One region of the Mesorhizobium sp. NBSH29 genome, then DNA from elsewhere that is predicted to be linked to it. Evidence: predicted binding sites of a transcription regulator. Region 1 holds the regulator's gene; each other region holds the start of a gene.

What was found. Region 1 encodes PhoB, which activates phosphate uptake and scavenging genes when phosphate is short. Its sites were predicted from a motif close to TGTCATNNANCTGTCAT; they were not measured.
Region 2: the regulator PhoB is predicted to act here: its motif matches at 1,370-1,386, upstream of GA830_RS04905 (DUF1045 domain-containing protein).
Region 3: the regulator PhoB is predicted to act here: its motif matches at 1,280-1,296, upstream of GA830_RS03100 (esterase-like activity of phytase family protein).
Region 4: the regulator PhoB is predicted to act here: its motif matches at 2,652-2,668, upstream of GA830_RS11840 (RNA degradosome polyphosphate kinase).

Annotation. Positions count from the first base shown of each region.
Region 1 covers NZ_CP045492.1:506,006-510,242, forward strand. Annotated here, with positions in the region: gene xylF (D-xylose ABC transporter substrate-binding protein) at 1-221, opposite strand, end outside; gene GA830_RS02480 (ROK family protein) at 406-1,644, shown strand; gene phoB (phosphate regulon transcriptional regulator PhoB) at 1,720-2,409, opposite strand; gene phoU (phosphate signaling complex protein PhoU) at 2,432-3,136, opposite strand; gene pstB (phosphate ABC transporter ATP-binding protein PstB) at 3,174-3,998, opposite strand; gene pstA (phosphate ABC transporter permease PstA) at 4,020-4,237, opposite strand, start outside.
Region 2 covers NZ_CP045492.1:1,003,153-1,007,389, reverse strand. Annotated here, with positions in the region: gene phnE (phosphonate ABC transporter, permease protein PhnE) at 1-1,324, shown strand, start outside; gene GA830_RS04905 (DUF1045 domain-containing protein) at 1,427-2,134, shown strand; gene GA830_RS04900 (alpha-D-ribose 1-methylphosphonate 5-triphosphate diphosphatase) at 2,139-3,275, shown strand; gene phnN (phosphonate metabolism protein/1,5-bisphosphokinase (PRPP-forming) PhnN) at 3,272-3,898, shown strand; gene nagA (N-acetylglucosamine-6-phosphate deacetylase) at 3,911-4,237, opposite strand, start outside.
Region 3 covers NZ_CP045492.1:630,011-634,247, forward strand. Annotated here, with positions in the region: gene GA830_RS03100 (esterase-like activity of phytase family protein) at 1-1,219, opposite strand, end outside; gene GA830_RS03105 (DUF1013 domain-containing protein) at 1,442-2,134, shown strand; gene GA830_RS03110 (TetR family transcriptional regulator) at 2,165-2,779, opposite strand; gene GA830_RS03115 (NAD(P)H-binding protein) at 2,906-3,730, shown strand; gene GA830_RS03120 (helix-turn-helix transcriptional regulator) at 3,758-4,237, opposite strand, start outside.
Region 4 covers NZ_CP045492.1:2,375,801-2,380,037, reverse strand. Annotated here, with positions in the region: gene ppx (exopolyphosphatase) at 1-437, opposite strand, end outside; gene GA830_RS11840 (RNA degradosome polyphosphate kinase) at 434-2,638, opposite strand; gene GA830_RS11835 (zinc-finger domain-containing protein) at 2,812-3,057, shown strand; gene GA830_RS11830 (FAD-dependent monooxygenase) at 3,080-4,237, shown strand, end outside.

The DNA of each region.
Region 1 (4,237 bases):
TCCGTCAGCTGCTTGCCGGGGCTAGATTGTGCATCGGCGGAAATATATTTGTCGCCGGTTGCTTCAAGCGCCGCCTTGATTGCGGCTTCGTCAGTCTTCCAGCGCTCTTCCTGGAAGTTAGACCAGGATACGCCGATAATCTTGTCTTTTGCCGACGCGGCGATGGGCAGCGTAAGCGACATGGCAACGCCCGCCAGAATGGCGGCTGCGAACTTGTTCATGAAATTCCTCCCTGCGCCGGTAAGGCGCTGCAACGATGTTCGGAGCACTTTTTTTCGAGCTCCGAAAAAATAAATGACTCAACCCCGCATGTGAGTCAATGATATTTCCAGGACGCAAAATGTTGACGCCATGCCACAATGCGTGGAAGAGCCGAGACAACACACATGGGAGGGATACCGGAACATGACGGTCGCAATCCGTCACGACGATCTGCGGCGCCGCAACCGGGCAATGGTGATGGCGTCCGTTCGCCGGCAACGCACCCCGTCGCGCACCGAGATCGCCGCAGCAACCGGCCTTAGCCATTCAACAATTTCTGCAATTTCGGCTGATCTCATCGACGAAGGGATACTGATAGAGACCAAGGCCAGCGACCCGCGCACGATACGGCGTGGCCGCCCGCAGGTGGCGCTGGGGCTATCTCCCGACGCCGCCTCGGTGATTGCCTTAGTGCTGTCGCTGAACGCGCTATCGGCCTCGCTAATTGATTATTCGGGCGAGGTGATCGCGCAGGAGACCCGACGGTTGCCGACGCTGACCCTGTCGCGTTCCGACCTTGTGGCCGATATGGTGGCGATGGTGCAGCGGCTGATTGCGGGACGACCATTCGGCGTGAAGCCTGCTGCGCGCATTGCCCTTGCGGTGCAAGGTACCACCGATGCGGCCGCGCGCGCCATGCTATGGTCGCCGATCACCCCGCATAGCGGTATCGCCTTCGCAGATATTCTTGAAGATGCCTTTGGCATCCCAGCAACTGTTGAGAACGACTGCAACATGATCGCGGTCGCCCTGCGCTGGCACAAGCCCGAGCGCTACCGCGACGACTTTATCGCGATCCTGCTGTCGCATGGCATCGGCATGGGTATGGTGTTGAAAGGCGAGTTGTTCACCGGCACGCAAAGTTCCGGCGGCGAATTCGGCCATCTCGTCCACCGCCCGGATGGCGCTCTGTGCCGCTGCGGCAGACGCGGCTGCGTCGAGGCCTATGCCGGCAATTATGCGATCTGGCGAAAAGCCTGCGAACAAAGCGAAGACGAACTGCCGGTCGACATCAAAGACAGCGACATGATTGCGCTGGCCGCTCGTGCCCGGGCCGGCGGCGGAGCCGAACGCGAAGCCTTTCGCCGCGCCGGGGAAGCACTTGGGTTTGGGCTTGGCAGCCTGTTTGCTCTGATCGATCCGGCGCCTGTGGCTATTGTTGGCCATGGTGCGCTGGCTTTCGATCTTGTTGAACCCGCACTCCGAGAAGCACTCGCGCGCACCGCCGGCGGCCAGCACTCAAAAGCCATCTCGTTCGACACCGAGCCCGACGAGATGCCGCTTATTCGGGAAGGTTGCGCGATGCGGGCTCTGACATTCGTCGACCAGAACATTTTCGCGCCGGGCCTTGACCAGAAGTCAGCCGAGGGTTCGCGAGAGTGACAGAGGTGCGCTGGCCAAAAGCGTTGGACACGCAAAAAGCTGGAGAGGTCTGGGGCTCAGAACCTCTCCAGAAAATTATGCCTCGCGGATAGCGTAGCCGGCGCCACGGATGGTGCGGATAACATCCGGCATACGGCCATTGTTGACCGCCTTACGCAGCCGGCCGACATGGACGTCGACTGTGCGCTCGTCGATATAAATCGTCTCACCCCAGACATTGTCGAGCAACTGGCTGCGCGAGAAAACGCGGCCAGGATGCTGCATCATGAATTCGAGCAGTCGGAACTCGGTCGGCCCAAGCCGAATCTCGCTCTTCTTGCGGTATACCCGGTGCGATTCACGGTCGAGCACGATGTCGCCGACCTTGAGCACGCTGGAAAGCACCTCCGGCTTGGCTCGACGCAGCAACGCACGCACGCGGGCGATAAACTCCGGCGTCGAGAAGGGTTTGACAAGGTAGTCGTCAGCGCCGGTTGAAAGCCCGCGCACCCTGTCGCTCTCTTCACCGCGCGCGGTGAGCATGATGATCGGCAGCCGCTCGGTCTCAGGCCGCATCCTCAAGCGCCGGCACAGCTCAATGCCCGATACGGCGGGCACCATCCAGTCGAGCACCAGCAGATCAGGAACATTCTCCTGCAACCGGATTTCCGCCTCGTCACCGCGGGTGACGACCTCGACCTGATATCCTTCGGCTTCGAGGTTGTAGCGCAGGAGCACACCGAGGGGCTCCTCGTCCTCCACGACCATGATCTTCGGCGCAATCATATGCGGGCTGTTCCTGTGAACGTTATTCAGCAACCACCGTCATCGACGTCTCGTCCAGCTTCGGACGATGCGGCGGCAACTGGGTGCCCGTCATCACATAATACGCGTTCTCGGCAATGTTGGTAACATGATCGCCGATACGCTCGAGGTTCTTGGCGCAAAAAAGGAGATGCGTGCACGCGGTGATATTGCGAGGGTCTTCCATCATATAAGTAAGCAGTTCGCGGAACACCGAGGTGTACTGGATGTCAATCTTCTCGTCCTCGGCCCGGATCGGCTTCAGGCCTTCAGCGTCACGTGCGACATAGCGGTCGACCACACTTAACACCTGCTGCAATACCATTTTTGCCATCGAATCTATCGAATGCGTCAGCGAGCGCGGTACGCCCTTGCCCACCGCACCGACCCGTTTGGCGACATTCTTGGCGAGATCACCGATCCGCTCGAGGTCCGAGGCCATGCGGATTGCTCCGAGAACCGCCCGCAGATCCTGCGCCATCGGCTGGCGCTTGGCGATCAGCGTGATGGCGCTGTCATCAAGTTCACGCTGCATGGCGTCCATGATTGCATCGTCGGAGATCACCCGCTGTGCCATACCATTGTCAGTGCTCAGTAACGACAGCGTCGCCGATTGAACCATCTTTCCCGCATGGTCGCCCATATCGCGGATCAGTCGGTCGATGTTTTCGAGTTCTTCGTCAAACGACGCCACTGTGTGTTCGCGCATCATGTTCTCCTCGTCATCGGTTGGCGGGCTGGTCGACTTAGCCGAACCGGCCGGTGATGTAGTCCTGGGTGCGCTTGTCATCGGGGCTGGTAAACATTTTTTCCGTCGCGCCCTCCTCGACCAGATAGCCGATGTGGAACATTGCCGTGCGCTGCGACACACGTGCCGCCTGCTGCATCGAGTGGGTGACGATCACGATCGTATAATTCTCGCGCAACTCATCGATCAACTCCTCGACCTTGGCTGTGGCGATCGGATCAAGCGCCGAACATGGTTCGTCCATCAGGATAACTTCAGGGCTCACTGCAATCGCGCGCGCAATGCACAGGCGCTGCTGCTGGCCTCCGGACAGGCCGGTGCCCGGCTCCTGCAGGCGGTCTTTTACCTCATTCCAGATCGCTGCCTTCTGCAGGCTGGACTCCACGATGATGTCCATCTCGGCCTTGGTCTTGGCAAGACCATGAATGCGCGGACCATAGGCCACGTTTTCATAGATCGATTTTGGAAACGGGTTCGGCTTCTGGAACACCATGCCGACACGGGCACGCAACTCCACCACGTCGATCTTGGAATCGTAGATGTCTTCATCGTCGAGAGTGATCTTGCCGGCGACCCGCGCTGAATCAATGGTGTCGTTCATCCGGTTAAGGCAGCGCAGAAAGGTGGACTTGCCGCAGCCGGATGGTCCGATTAGCGCTGTGACCTGGTTTTGCCGCACGTCAAGGTCCACACCGAACAGGGCCTGCTTGTCGCCGTAAAACACGTCGACCTTTTGGCCGCGCATCTTGATGATCTCGTTGGCTTTGGAATTCATGGACTTGCCTACTGCGGTTTCGAGAGACTGTTCGGTCAGGATATTCATGACGGGATTCCTTTTACCAGACTACCAGCGCCGCTCGAACCGCCGCCGCAAAACAATAGCGGTGATGTTCATGGCCATGAGAAACATGAGAAGAATGATGATAGCGCCAGACAGGCGTTCCACGAAGGCGCGCTCCGCCTCATTGGCCCACATGTAGATCTGCACCGGCAATGCTGTTGCAGGATCAAACGGCGTTGCGGGATAATCGGCAACGAAAGCCACCATGCCGATCAAAAGCA
Region 2 (4,237 bases), 500 kb from region 1:
CCATCCGGCCGTGTTTGCCGGTTCCACCAAAAAGCTTTTCATCGGCTGGTTGGTCACTTCTGGCATCATCGCCTATCTGGTTTTTGCATGGTGGTTCTTTTCCGTCGGTGCCGTTCTGGCTGCTGGCAATTGGAATATTGCCAGCACCTATCTGGCAGACTGGATTTCCTATGAAGTGCGGCCAACGGCCAAATTCCGCGATGGCAAGGTACAGGTCGGTTATGCACGTTTCGCCACCCATAATTCTGAGCGCCAGCCAGAATGGGTTTCAATAGCCCAAGGCCCGGCAGATAAGCCCGGCACCGGCGAAAGCGCCGAATTCAGCATCGCGGAGAGCCAGATTTCTGTGACGCCTCAGATTGTTACCGTTCGTCACGGCACCGAAACGCTTATCGCAGACATTGTGTATGATCAAAGCGTCACCGCGCGGGGGCCATTGCCTGTCTGGGCAACCCAGCGCGAACCGGGCGGCAAGATAAATGTGGCGTTCGGCTTTTCCGGTCAGGCAGATATTGAGGCTGATGAAGTCAAAATCCGCCAGCGCTTCATTGGCTGGGAAAACTTTGTGTTCGATGGCAATTCACCCTTCTGGGGAAAGTCAGCCGGCGAAGTATTTTCGCTGATGATGAGCGATGTGCGCATCAAGCCGCAAATGTCCAATGCAGCTCTGGCCTGGGATAATATCTGGAACAATGCGAATTGGCAGCATGGCGATGTGTGGGTCAAACTGTTGCAAACCATCGTCATGGCCTTTGTCGGCACGCTGTTTGCCTCCATTGTCGCATTTCCTCTGGCGTTTCTGGCCGCGCGCAACATCACCCGCAACCGCCCGGTCAATCAGGTTTTGAAGCGCTTCTTCGACTTTCTGCGCTCTGTCGATATGCTGATCTGGGCGCTGTTCTTCACCCGCGCCTTTGGTCCGGGGCCGCTGGCCGGCATCTCGGCAATCTTCTTCACCGACACAGGCACTTTCGGCAAACTCTACTCAGAAGCGCTGGAAAACATCGACGACAAGCAACGCGAAGGCATCCGCTCTGTTGGTGCGGCACCTGTTTTGGTGCAGCGTTATGGCGTGGTGCCGCAGGTGCTGCCGGTGCTTTTGTCCCAGTCGCTCTATTTCTGGGAATCCAACACCCGCTCTGCCACCATTATCGGGGCTGTGGGTGCCGGTGGCATCGGTCTCAAACTGTGGGAGGCCATGCGCACCAATTCCAACTGGGCCAATGTGTTCTATATGGTCATCCTCATTCTCATCGTCGTCTTTGTTTTTGATACGATTTCATCCAAACTCCGCAAACGTCTTATCGGGGGCGCGATGCACTGATAGGCTGATGGAAGCATGTTCGGTTCGGTAAGAATCGTGGGCCTGCTTCGTCAATCTGTCATGCAAATCGCCTAGCTAAGACGTCGGCGAAGGATCTGATTCATGCGTTACGCAATTTATTTCACCCCAGACCGCGATGACCCGCTGACACGCGTGGCCGCAAACTGGCTTGGCAGAGACGCTTTTACCGGCGTGACGGCGCCTGCGCCCGCGATTGGGCGGCTCTCACCGGCTGAGATCGCGTTTCACACTGCCGCTGCCCGCCGCTATGGTTTTCACGCAACGCTCAAGGCGCCGTTTTCTCTGGCTGCCGGGGAAACGCAAGCCAGCCTGACCAAGTCGCTGGACGTTTTTTCTGCAAACATGCCGGCTTTTTCCATCCCGCGTCTGGTCATTCGCCAGCTGGATGGCTTCTTTGCACTGGTACCGGAAAGCCCGCTGCCTCAGCTCAACCGTTTTGCCGATGATGTTGTCGTCGCTTTCGAGCGTTTTCGGGCGCCTTTGTCAGATACCGAGATGGCGCGTCGCAGCCCGGATTCGCTCAAGCCGCAGGAGTTTCGTAATCTCCATCAATGGGGCTATCCCTATGTGTTCGAGGCGTTCCGCTTTCACATGACCCTTTCAGGCCGTGCGGGCGAGGCCGACGCGCCGCGTATCGCGCAGGCGATCGAAGATTTCTTCGGTCCCGTGCTTGATGAGCCTGTGCCGGTAGATGGTCTGGCGCTTTTCGTTGAAGCAGAGCCGGGCGCACCCTTTGAAGTTATGTCCTATCATCCGCTTGGCCGAGACCGCGCCAGAAAGACTGCTTGACGAAATGCCTATCGAGACCGTTTTGACCAATGCCCGCATCGTGCTGGCAGATGAAGTAATTCATGGAACTGTGCAGATCCGCGACGGAAAGATCTGCGACATTTCCGCGATCTCCGCGCAGGGCGAAGACATGGATGGGGATTTTCTCATCCCCGGTCTGGTAGAGCTGCACACAGACCATCTGGAAGGCCATTACGCGCCGCGCCCGCGCGTGCGCTGGAACCCAATTGCAGCTGTGCTTGCCCATGATGCGCAAGTCGCCACCGCTGGGATCACCACGGTGTTTGACGCGCTGCGGGTCGGCCTGGACGGCGATGCAGACATGCGCGCCGAAGAGATGCGCCATCTGGCCGACGCCATTGAAGACAGTGTGCGCAAGGACCGCCTGCGCGCAGACCATTTCATTCATCTGCGCTGCGAAGTTTCAGCACCTGATTGTCTGGAAGGTTTTGCGCTCTTTGATGGCGATGAGCGCGTGCGCCTTGCCTCGCTGATGGACCATGCGCCCGGCCAGCGGCAATTCACTTCGCTGGAGGCCTATGCCGTTTATTATAAGGGCAAGCAGAAGATGTCGGACGATGTGTTTGCAGCCTTCTGCGAACGCCGCATCGCAGAATCAGAAGCCAACTCGCCGGTCAACCGTGCGGCCATCGCACAAGCCTGCAATGCACGCGGCATCATTCTGGCCAGCCATGATGATGCAACGGTCGAACATGTCGATGAGGCGATTGCACAGGGCATCCGCGTGGCCGAATTCCCAACGACAGCTGCCGCGGCCAAGGCGTCCAAGGATGCAGGCCTTGGCGTCCTGATGGGCGCGCCCAATGTGGTGCGCGGCGGTTCGCATTCGGGCAATGTGTCGGCGCGCACGCTGGCCGAAGGCGGCATGCTGGATATTCTTTCGTCGGATTACATTCCCTTCAGCCTTATCCAGTCGGCATTCTTCCTCAGTGAAGTGGTGGATGCTGTTTCACTGCCGCAGGCAGTCGCGATGGTCTCGAAAAATCCGGCCGAGGCGGTGGGTCTGCATGATCGCGGACAGATCGAGATTGGCCGCCGCGCTGATATGGTGCGGGTACGACTTGATGAACACATTCCGGTGGTCCGCACCGTCTGGCGCGAAGGACGCCGTGTCGCATGATGGTATCCGCGCTGATCGAGCGTGAGATCGCCGGCCCTGATTTTCCGGTACGCGGCGGTGTTTTTGTTGCGGTGGTCGGTCCCAGCGGGGCCGGCAAGGACACCATTATCGACTTTGCGCGGGCGGCGCTCGGCGTTGATGGCGATGTTGATTTCGTCCGCCGTGTGGTCACCCGCCCGAGCGATGCCTCGACCGAAGATCATGACAGCCTGACGGATGCCGATTTTGATGTCGCTGAAGCAGCGGGCGCGTTCGCGCTATCCTGGGCGGCACACGGTTTGAAATACGGCTTGCCATCGAGCGTCGACCAGACCATCGCCCATGGCCGCGTCGCCGTCGCCAATCTGTCGCGCGGTGCGTTACCGGCTTTGCGGCTGCGCTATACGGATATCGCGGTGATTGAAATCACTGCCGACCGCGAGGTGCTGGCCGAGAGGCTTTCGGCGCGTGGTCGGGAATCGCGGGGCGACGTTTTGGCGCGACTGGCGCGGGCCGCAGAAATCGACCGGGCTGCCGATGTCATCACCCTCGACAATAGCGGCGCGCCCGAGATTGCAGGCGAAAAGTTTGTCGCCATTCTGCGCAAGGCCATTGCCCACGCTGATCTCGGCGGAATGGTTTGACTCGCTGCCGCTTTATGCGGCTGGAAAAACCGCATCGCCGCCAATCCACACGCCGCGAACGTCAAGACCTTCGCCCACATGCACGATGTCGGCTCTAGAGCCAGAGGCAAGCTGACCAAAAAGGGCATCGACGCCCATGGCCTGGGCTGGATAGAGCGAGGCCATGCGCAGCGCTTCGTCCAGCGGCAGGCCGATTGTTTCGACTACGAAACGAACTGCGGAAATCATATCGAGATCAGCGCCTGCCAATGTTCCGTCAGCGAGGCGCAGGCCGCCGTTGGCGCGGGTGATGGTGCGACCGTTGAGCGTAAATTCGGTCATGTCGGTGCCGATCGTGGC
Region 3 (4,237 bases), 120 kb from region 1:
TCTCGTTGGCTGTGACGAGAAGATTGCGCGAGGGGATGGCCACCAGACCTTCGGGGCCGACACCTGATGGCAGGATCTGCACAAATTCCGGTTCTGCACCGGTGTCCTTGTAGACCGCAATCAGCGACGCCCGCTCCAGCGCCACGAAGATCAGCGTGTCGTCGCCGATCCTGGCCACTTCGAGGCCTTCCGGCTCGACGCCCTTCTTATTACGGTGTTCGGGATAGTGGCCGGCATTGGCCGCGTGATATTCGAGTGTTGTGCCGGCATCAAACAGCAGCTCACCGGTTTTCGAAAAGATCGAGAAACCGCGTGATCCGCCTTCGTAGTCGCCCTCATTGGCGATCACGATACGATCATTATCGAGCCACTTTACCGCATCCGGCTCCCGCTTCACATTCTCCATTTTACTGGAAAATTTCAACGCACCGTCTTTTTTGGTGTCGACATTGTCCAGCGAGACCGCACCCGCCGAAAAATGGCTGAGCACTTTTCCAGTCGCGGCATCAACGATGGCGATATGGTTGTTTTCCTGCATGGTCACCGCGATCTCGTTGGCGTCGTTAAACGCCACGAACTCCGGCTCCACATCGTCCGGCGAAACCTCAGGCAGACCGGTCAGCTCAACCGTCTTGATGGATGCGCAATCGACGGACCCTTCAGTCACCGGAATGATCTTCAGATTACCCGTAGGCAATTGCGGCAACGCACCGTCGTTCAAATCCTCATCGCGCTCATTCTCGATGGCAATCGCGAGATACGTGCCGTCCTTGCTATGTGCAATGGAATCCGGCTGGCCACCCAGGTCACAGCTGAGCTCAATCTTTCTGGATGCCAGGTCGATCACGACCAGCTTGCCCGATGGCGCAGTGTAGCTTTCAGACGTGTTCACCCCTGCAAAAACCTTACCGCCGAGAATAGTGACGGAGGTAGGCTCCCCCTCGATTTTCACGCTGCCGCCCGGCTTCGGCGCCTTGGGGTCAGTCAGGTCGATGAAGCCGATCGCTCCAAGCGGGCTGTCGGAATAGACCAGCGTCATACCATCTTCGCTGGCGTCAATAATCTCGGAGGAGGTAAGCTGCGCCTTGTTGGCATCCTCTGGCAGGTTGTGGGCTACGGGAAAGCTGGCGATGCGGTTGAACATCGGGTCGGCCACGGCCGGAACAGCCACGGAAGCTGCCAGTGCTGCAGACAAGGCAGCGGTGTGTAGTTTCAACATGTCAGAAAACCCCTTTGGCGATACGAGGGCCATGCCATGGGGCTTGCGTGTTTCACGCCGATGACACTGACATGACAGTTTCGCGACGATCATGCCTCGTCCACAGGCAAACATTCTTGCCCCTATGGCCGAACAACGCTATATACGCCTCGATTTCCCATTTTTGGTGGCTTCTAAACCACCGCCCGCGCGGGAACGCGGGCGAACGAGAAGGATATTCTGATGGCCAATGCGCTGCTCATGCCCAAGGCGACCGCCGTATGGCTGGTCGACAACACCGGTTTAACGTTCGAGCAAATCGCCCAGTTCTGTACGCTGCACCCGCTCGAAGTGAGCGCCATTGCCGACGGTGAATCCGCGCAGGGCATCAAGGGTATGGACCCGGTCATGACCGGCCAGCTGACCCGCGATGAGATTGCCCGGGGTGAAAAAGACGCCACCCACCGGCTGAAACTTTCGGAGCCCAAGGTGCGGGTGCCCGATCAAAAGCGCAAGGGTCCGCGCTATACGCCGCTTTCCAAGCGTCAGGACCGCCCAAATGCCATCCTGTGGCTGGTCCGCAACCATCCTGAGCTGAAGGATGCACAGGTTTCCCGCCTGGTCGGCACTACCAAGGCCACCATCGAGCAGATCCGCGACCGCAAGCACTGGAATGCTGCAAATCTGGTTCCGATGGACCCGGTCATGCTTGGCTTGTGCACCCAGATCGATCTCGACATCGAGGTACAGCGCGCCTCGCGCGGTCGCGATAACGCGGCGCCTGCGGGTGACACGCTGCTTCCCGCCTCGCTGACCGAGCGCCTGACACCGGCAGCGCCCAAGCCTCGCGATGATGACGCCGAACTCGACGCATCCGCCGTATTCGCCAAGCTCTCTTCGCTGAAGTCGAAAGACCCTGAGCCCGACGACGAATAGAGCGGTCTTCTCCGCTCTGTTTCCACCCGTTCACGCAGCCGATAGCAGTTCGCTCAACACCATATCCTTGTAGATCGCAACGAGGCTTGCACCTTCTTCGCGCCCTACCGAGATCGCAAGGCGCATCGTCGATTCGCCGAGCGACATTGCCAGGAATGCCGCCCGCTCGATCCGCTGAGGATCGGCGGTCGGCCTCACCCGCTTCAGCGTCCTGGCGAGAATCTCGCCATTCGCCCGCCCATAGACAAGGTCAATGTCGTGCAGCTGCTTGTCAGCCTGCGTCGCTGACCAGATGTCACGCATCACAGGCTCATCCAGAAAAAGCTGGTAATAGGTGTCAATCAGACTCCCGAAAGCGTTTCGGAAGCCTGCCTCGTCGTGAACCGGCGCCAGCTCAAGCTCAATGCACTCCCGTCCCGCCATATTGTAACGGTCGGCCAGGGTGCGGATGATCGAGCCCTTGTCTGGGAAATACTGATAGAGCGAGCCAATCGAGACCTCTGCGCGCTCGGCAACCTCACCCATCCGCATGGCATCGCTGCCTTGCTCGGCAATCAGCTCCGAGGCCGCGGCCACCATCCGCTCCACGCGCTCACGGCTGCGCTTCTGGCTTGGCTCCCTGCGAAGCGCAGTCAGCCTTCCCATGTCGCACACTGGTGATCCCGGCACATCAACCACTTCCAGCTCCGTCTGTTCCCCGCTTGACAGCAACAATATGAGGATTTATCACATAACACAAATATGAGCATTACTCACATTTGGGATCTCGCTATGACAACAGGTACAGTTCTCGTTACCGCGGCCACCGGGAAGACCGGACGGCGCATCGTTCAGCGGCTTCAAGATAAGGGTGTTCCGGTGCGATCCGGCTCCCGCCAGGCCACGCCATCTTTCGATTGGGAAGACAAACAAACCTGGCAGCCGGCGCTACAGGGCGTTTCTGCTGCCTATATCGCCTACTATCCAGATTTGACTGCTCCAGGCGCCCCCGAAACCATTGGCGAATTCATCTCGCTCGCTTTGTCCAATGGCGTGAAACGGCTGGTCCTTTTATCAGGACGAGCCGAGCCTAAGGCACAACGATGCGAGGAAATTCTAAAAGCGTCAGGCGCTGACTGGACGATCCTGCGGTGCAGCTGGTTCGACCAGAATTTCAGCGAAAGCTTCCTGCTCGATGCAGTGCTTGCAGGCGAGGTCGCACTCCCCGTTGGCGAGATCCTTGAGCCATTTGTAGATGCGGAAGATATTGCAGAAATCGCCGTCGCCGCTCTAACGGAAGATCATCATAAAAATCGCCTTTATGAGATCACCGGACCAAGGCTCCTGAGCTTTTCAACTGCCATAGCTGAAATTGCCGCGGCAGCAGGCCGCGACATTTCCTACACACAAATAAGCCACGCCGAGTTTAAGGCCATGCTGGAAGAAGGCGGAGTACCCGCCGATATGGTCTTGTTGCTAGAGGAGCTTTTCACAGTGGTCTTGGATGGCCGCAACCAAAGCCTCGCCGACGGCGTGCAGCAAGCATTAGGACGGCCTCCAAGAGATTTTGCAGACTATGCCCGCGAGACAGCGTCAACCGGGGTCTGGAACCAATAATCCAGATTTGGGGCCTCACTATCCCGCTTACGAAGCCGACGAGGTCGGGAACGCCCGGGGCATGTTGGCTCCGGTGCGTTCGCTCATTTCGGCGCGGCGGTAGAAGTCGGCGAGCTGCTTGCCACGCTCCGGCCTGAACGTATCGCCCGGGATGACCGAGGCGATGCGGTCGATACGGAACGTACGGAAGTCGTCGCGCAGTTCGCACCAGGCTATCAGCGTCCACACCTTGCCCCAGAACCACAGGCCGAGCGGCCTGCAATTGCGCATGGAGCCACGCCCGGCTTCGTCTCGGTAATCAATGGCTAGTACTTGACGTTTTTCAATCGCACGCTCGATCACGTCAATAGCGGCCCGTGAGGCATCGTTGACGACATACATCGGCGCATGGATTTCTGTCCTTGCGATCCTGTCTTTTTCAGAGTCAGGCAGCACAGCGCCGATCTTGACCAGCGCTTCTTCCGCCGCCCGCGCCATCGTCACGCCACCAAAGGCCCGCACCATGCG
Region 4 (4,237 bases), 1.8 Mb from region 1:
CCCAGATCACCGGCAATCCCATCGGCGAGGTGGAACCCCGAGATGACGCCAAGCGCCGAATAATAGGCTTCCTCGCGTCCGCTCAGCACTTTGATCTCGGTGCCGAGTATCTGTTCCGCCTGGTCGATGAAATCGGCGCCGTTTTCGGCTTCGCGGGCTGCAGCAGTTGCCAGCACGTGCAGTTCATCTGCGCCCGCCTGCTCCGAGAGGGCTCGAAACCGCCTAAATTCGCTAACCGCGCGTTTGACCGCGTCCGGGTCAAGCTTGCCGGTCGACACAATGCCGCGTCCAAGGCCGGCCAGCATCTTTTCATTGAACAGTACTGTAGGCGAGCGCGCGATGCCCTCATAGACGACAAGACGGATCGAGTTGGATCCAATGTCGATTACCGACACTGGCCGGCGGTCCTGGAGCCGGCCCTGGGAGTTTGAAATCATTCGCCGGGTGCTGCGCTAACTTTTCGCTGGCGCTTGAATTGCGCAATACGTTTGGGCGCATGCGATTTCAGCGCATCGCCCCGACCGGACAGGCTCGGATTGGTCATGAAGTATTCCTGGGCGTTGAACGGTTCTTCTCCCTCGTCCGGCACCATTCGCCGCGAGGTACCGTCTGCCAATACTTCGAAACTTTGCTGGTTGTCCATAATGTTTCCGAGCATGATCTGGCCCAACACCTGTTCATGAACCGTTGGGTTGGTGATTGGGACCAGCGTTTCGACCCGCCGATCAAGGTTGCGCGGCATCATGTCGGCGGAGGCAATATAGATTAGTGCTTCATCGGAGGGCAGGCCGTGGCCGTTCCCGAAGCAGAAGATGCGGCTGTGTTCAAGGAAGCGGCCGATAATCGATTTGACACGGATGTTCTCCGAAAGGCCCGGCACTTGCGGACGCAGACAGCAGATGCCGCGAATTACCAGATCGATCTCTACACCGGCCCGGCTGGCATCATACAGCGCATCAATGATGGTGGGGTCTACCAATGAATTCATCTTCATCCAGATGCGCGCCGGGCGACCAGCCTTGAAGTGTACAACCTCTTCCTCAATGTGCTGGATGATGCGGTTGCGAAGCGAAAAAGGCGAGATGGCAAGCTTCATTTCGAGGGCCGGCTCAGCGTAGCCGGTAATAAAGTTGAACACCTGGGCCACGTCGCGCGCGATACCTGGATCGGTGGTAAAGTAGGACAGGTCGGTATAGATGCGCGCGGTGATCGGGTGATAGTTGCCGGTGCCAAGGTGCACGTAGTTGCGTAGTTTGCCATCCTCGCGTCGCACGACCATCGACATCTTGGCGTGGGTTTTCAACTCGATGAAGCCAAATACCACCTGCACACCAGCGCGTTCCAGATCGCGCGCCCAACGGATGTTTGCTTCTTCGTCGAAGCGGGCTTTGAGCTCCACCAACGCGGTTACAGACTTGCCCGACTCGGCAGCATCAATCAGCGCACGCACGATCGGGCTGTCATTGGATGTGCGATAGAGCGTCTGCTTGATGGCGACTACTTCGGGGTCGGCCGCCGCCTGGCGCAAAAACTGAACCACTGCGTCAAAAGATTCATAGGGGTGGTGGACAATGATGTCCTTTTCTCGCACCGCCGCAAAACAGTCGCCACCGTGATCCCGGATACGTTCGGGAAATCGCGGATTATAGGGAGGAAACTTCAGATCGTCGCGGGCAATGGCTACAATTTCAGAGATCTGATTGACGGCCAATGGACCACGAAGCACGCTGATGCGCGAGGCGGATACGCCAAGTTCACCGGAGACAAAATCGCGCAGTTCGGCCGGCATCTCGCTGTCGAACTCGATACGAATGACTGAACCGCGACGCCGCCTTTTCAATGCCGTTTCAAACAGCCGGACCAAATCTTCGGCTTCTTCCTCGACTTCGATATCGCTGTCGCGGATGATCCGGAAGGTTCCCGAGCCCTTGACATCGTAGCCGGGAAACAACTTGCCAATGAAGAGGCCTACCGTGTCTTCGAGCGTGATGAAGCGGATGGATTCCTTTTGATCCGGCAACCGGACGAAGCGGCGCAGTGCCATCGGCAGGCGCAAGAGCGCAGTCATCTCGCCACCGTGTTTCAAATGACGCAGCTGCAGCGCGATCGAGAAGCCCAGATTTGGGATGAAGGGAAAGGGGTGGGCCGGATCAATTGAAAGCGGCGTCAGCACAGGAAACATTGCTTCCTGGAAATGCTCGCCCAACCAGATCTTTTCTTCAGCAGTCAGCGCTTCGGCGCGCACCGATTCGATGCCTTCTTTTTTCAATAGCGCTTCCAACGAGGACAGGCTCTGCTGCTGGTCTTCCTGCAGACGCTCAACCTCGACGAGCAACTGCTCAAGCTGCTGCTCAGGCGTGCGACCGTCGGGGCTTTTGATGGCAATGCCTTCGCGGACCTGTCCGGCCAAGCCGGCAACCCGAACCATGAAGAATTCGTCGAGGTTGGCAGCAGAGATCGACAGGAAGCGCACGCGCTCCAACAAGGGGTGGCGGGGGTTTTGTGACTCTTCGAGGACACGCCTGTTAAATTGCAGCCAGGAGAACTCGCGATTGACGAAACGGTCCGGGTTTCCGGCCGCCGCCACGGTTGCGGTCCTACTTACAAAGTCTGTCTTCACCGGCTTCAACTGATTCATCTCTGGCTCTTTCGTGACGGCGATATGACATTGTAGCAAGGTTTTCCGCCAGATTATCTCCTGACAGGCTTTTACGACAGTTTGATATCACACTGCTTGCAAAGAGGCCCTTTATGATACACAGACCTGCGCAGGTTTCGATCCGGCGGGTTGTCCAACGACGGGAGAAGATGATGGCGGGCGGCAGTATTCCACATTTCCAAAACGATGCAGGCCATGCTGCGATCACTATTGGCGTCAAGGAATTCAAGTGCGTAGGCGCCAATGCTCCGTTTGACCATCCACATGTCTTTTTGGATATGGGTAGCGATAGTGAAAAAGTCTGCCCCTACTGCTCGACGCTATTCCGATACGACCATACGCTGATGGCAGCCGAAACGGTCCCTGCTGGTGCCATCTACACTGAACGTGCGGCCTAATCCTGCGGCGCCCTGACAGACCGTGGGCGAAACTGGAAAAATCATCATCTCTGGAGCCGGCATTGCCGGGCTAGCGGCAGCGCTGGCGTTTGCTGCTAGAGGATTCAGTGTCGAAGTTTTAGAACGCGCGGAGGCTTTTGCCGAGGTTGGCGCAGGGTTGCAGCTTTCACCCAATGCGACACATCTGCTTGATCAACTCGGGTTGCTGCCCCAGTTGAGAACGGTCGCTGTGGCACCCGAAGCCGTGATCCTGCGCACGGCAACAACGCTTGCAAAACTCGCGCATGTGCCGCTCGGGGAGTTTGCGCAGCAGCGATGGGGTGCCCCCTACCTCGTGGCCCACCGGGCGGACTTGCAAAATATTCTTGTGAAGGCTGCGCACGCGGTCGACGCTATCTCAATCACAACTGGCGTGGAGGTTGTCTGCGCAAAACCTTCCACTACCGGCGTCAGTGTATCTTCGCGCGGAGCCGCCAAGCCGCATGATCAGAATTGTCACCTTGTCATAGGCGCAGATGGCGTCTGGTCGACGCTGCGTTCACAGGTTGCGCCCAATGCCGAGGCCCGTTTCGGTGGCAAGCTGGCATGGCGCACGCTTGTGCCGGCAGAGAGCCCCGGTGGACGAACGCTGGCGACTTTGAATGCAGACAACAATGTGACGGCGTTTTTGCACCCCCACGCGCATCTCATCGTGTACCCCGTTCGAGGCGGCGCTGCATTCAATCTGGTGGCTTTGTCGTCGGGCAATTCGCAAGCCAGAGAGTGGGGTGGTGAAAGCGATATTGCGAACCTTCTCAAAGCATTGGAGAAAGCCGATCCCAAACTGATTCAGCTGGTTCGAGAGGCGCCAAGGTGGACCGTATGGCCGGTTCATTCGGTCAATCCCCGTGCTACCTGGACAAGGGACGGGCGGATAGCGCTGATTGGCGATGCCGCCCACGCCATGACGCCTTATGCGGCGCAAGGAGCCGCAATGGCGATAGAGGACGCGGTAACACTTTCCTACGCAGCCAGCACACCTGGTGGGTCCATGGCAGAGGCGCTACAGCGATGGGAGCTAGATCGCCGGCATCGTATCATGCGGGTTGCGCGGCGCGGTGCTTTGAATCGCACCGCGTGGCATGCTTCGGGTCCCGTTGGGGTTGTCCGGGATATATTTCTTAAAATCCAGTCACCGGAA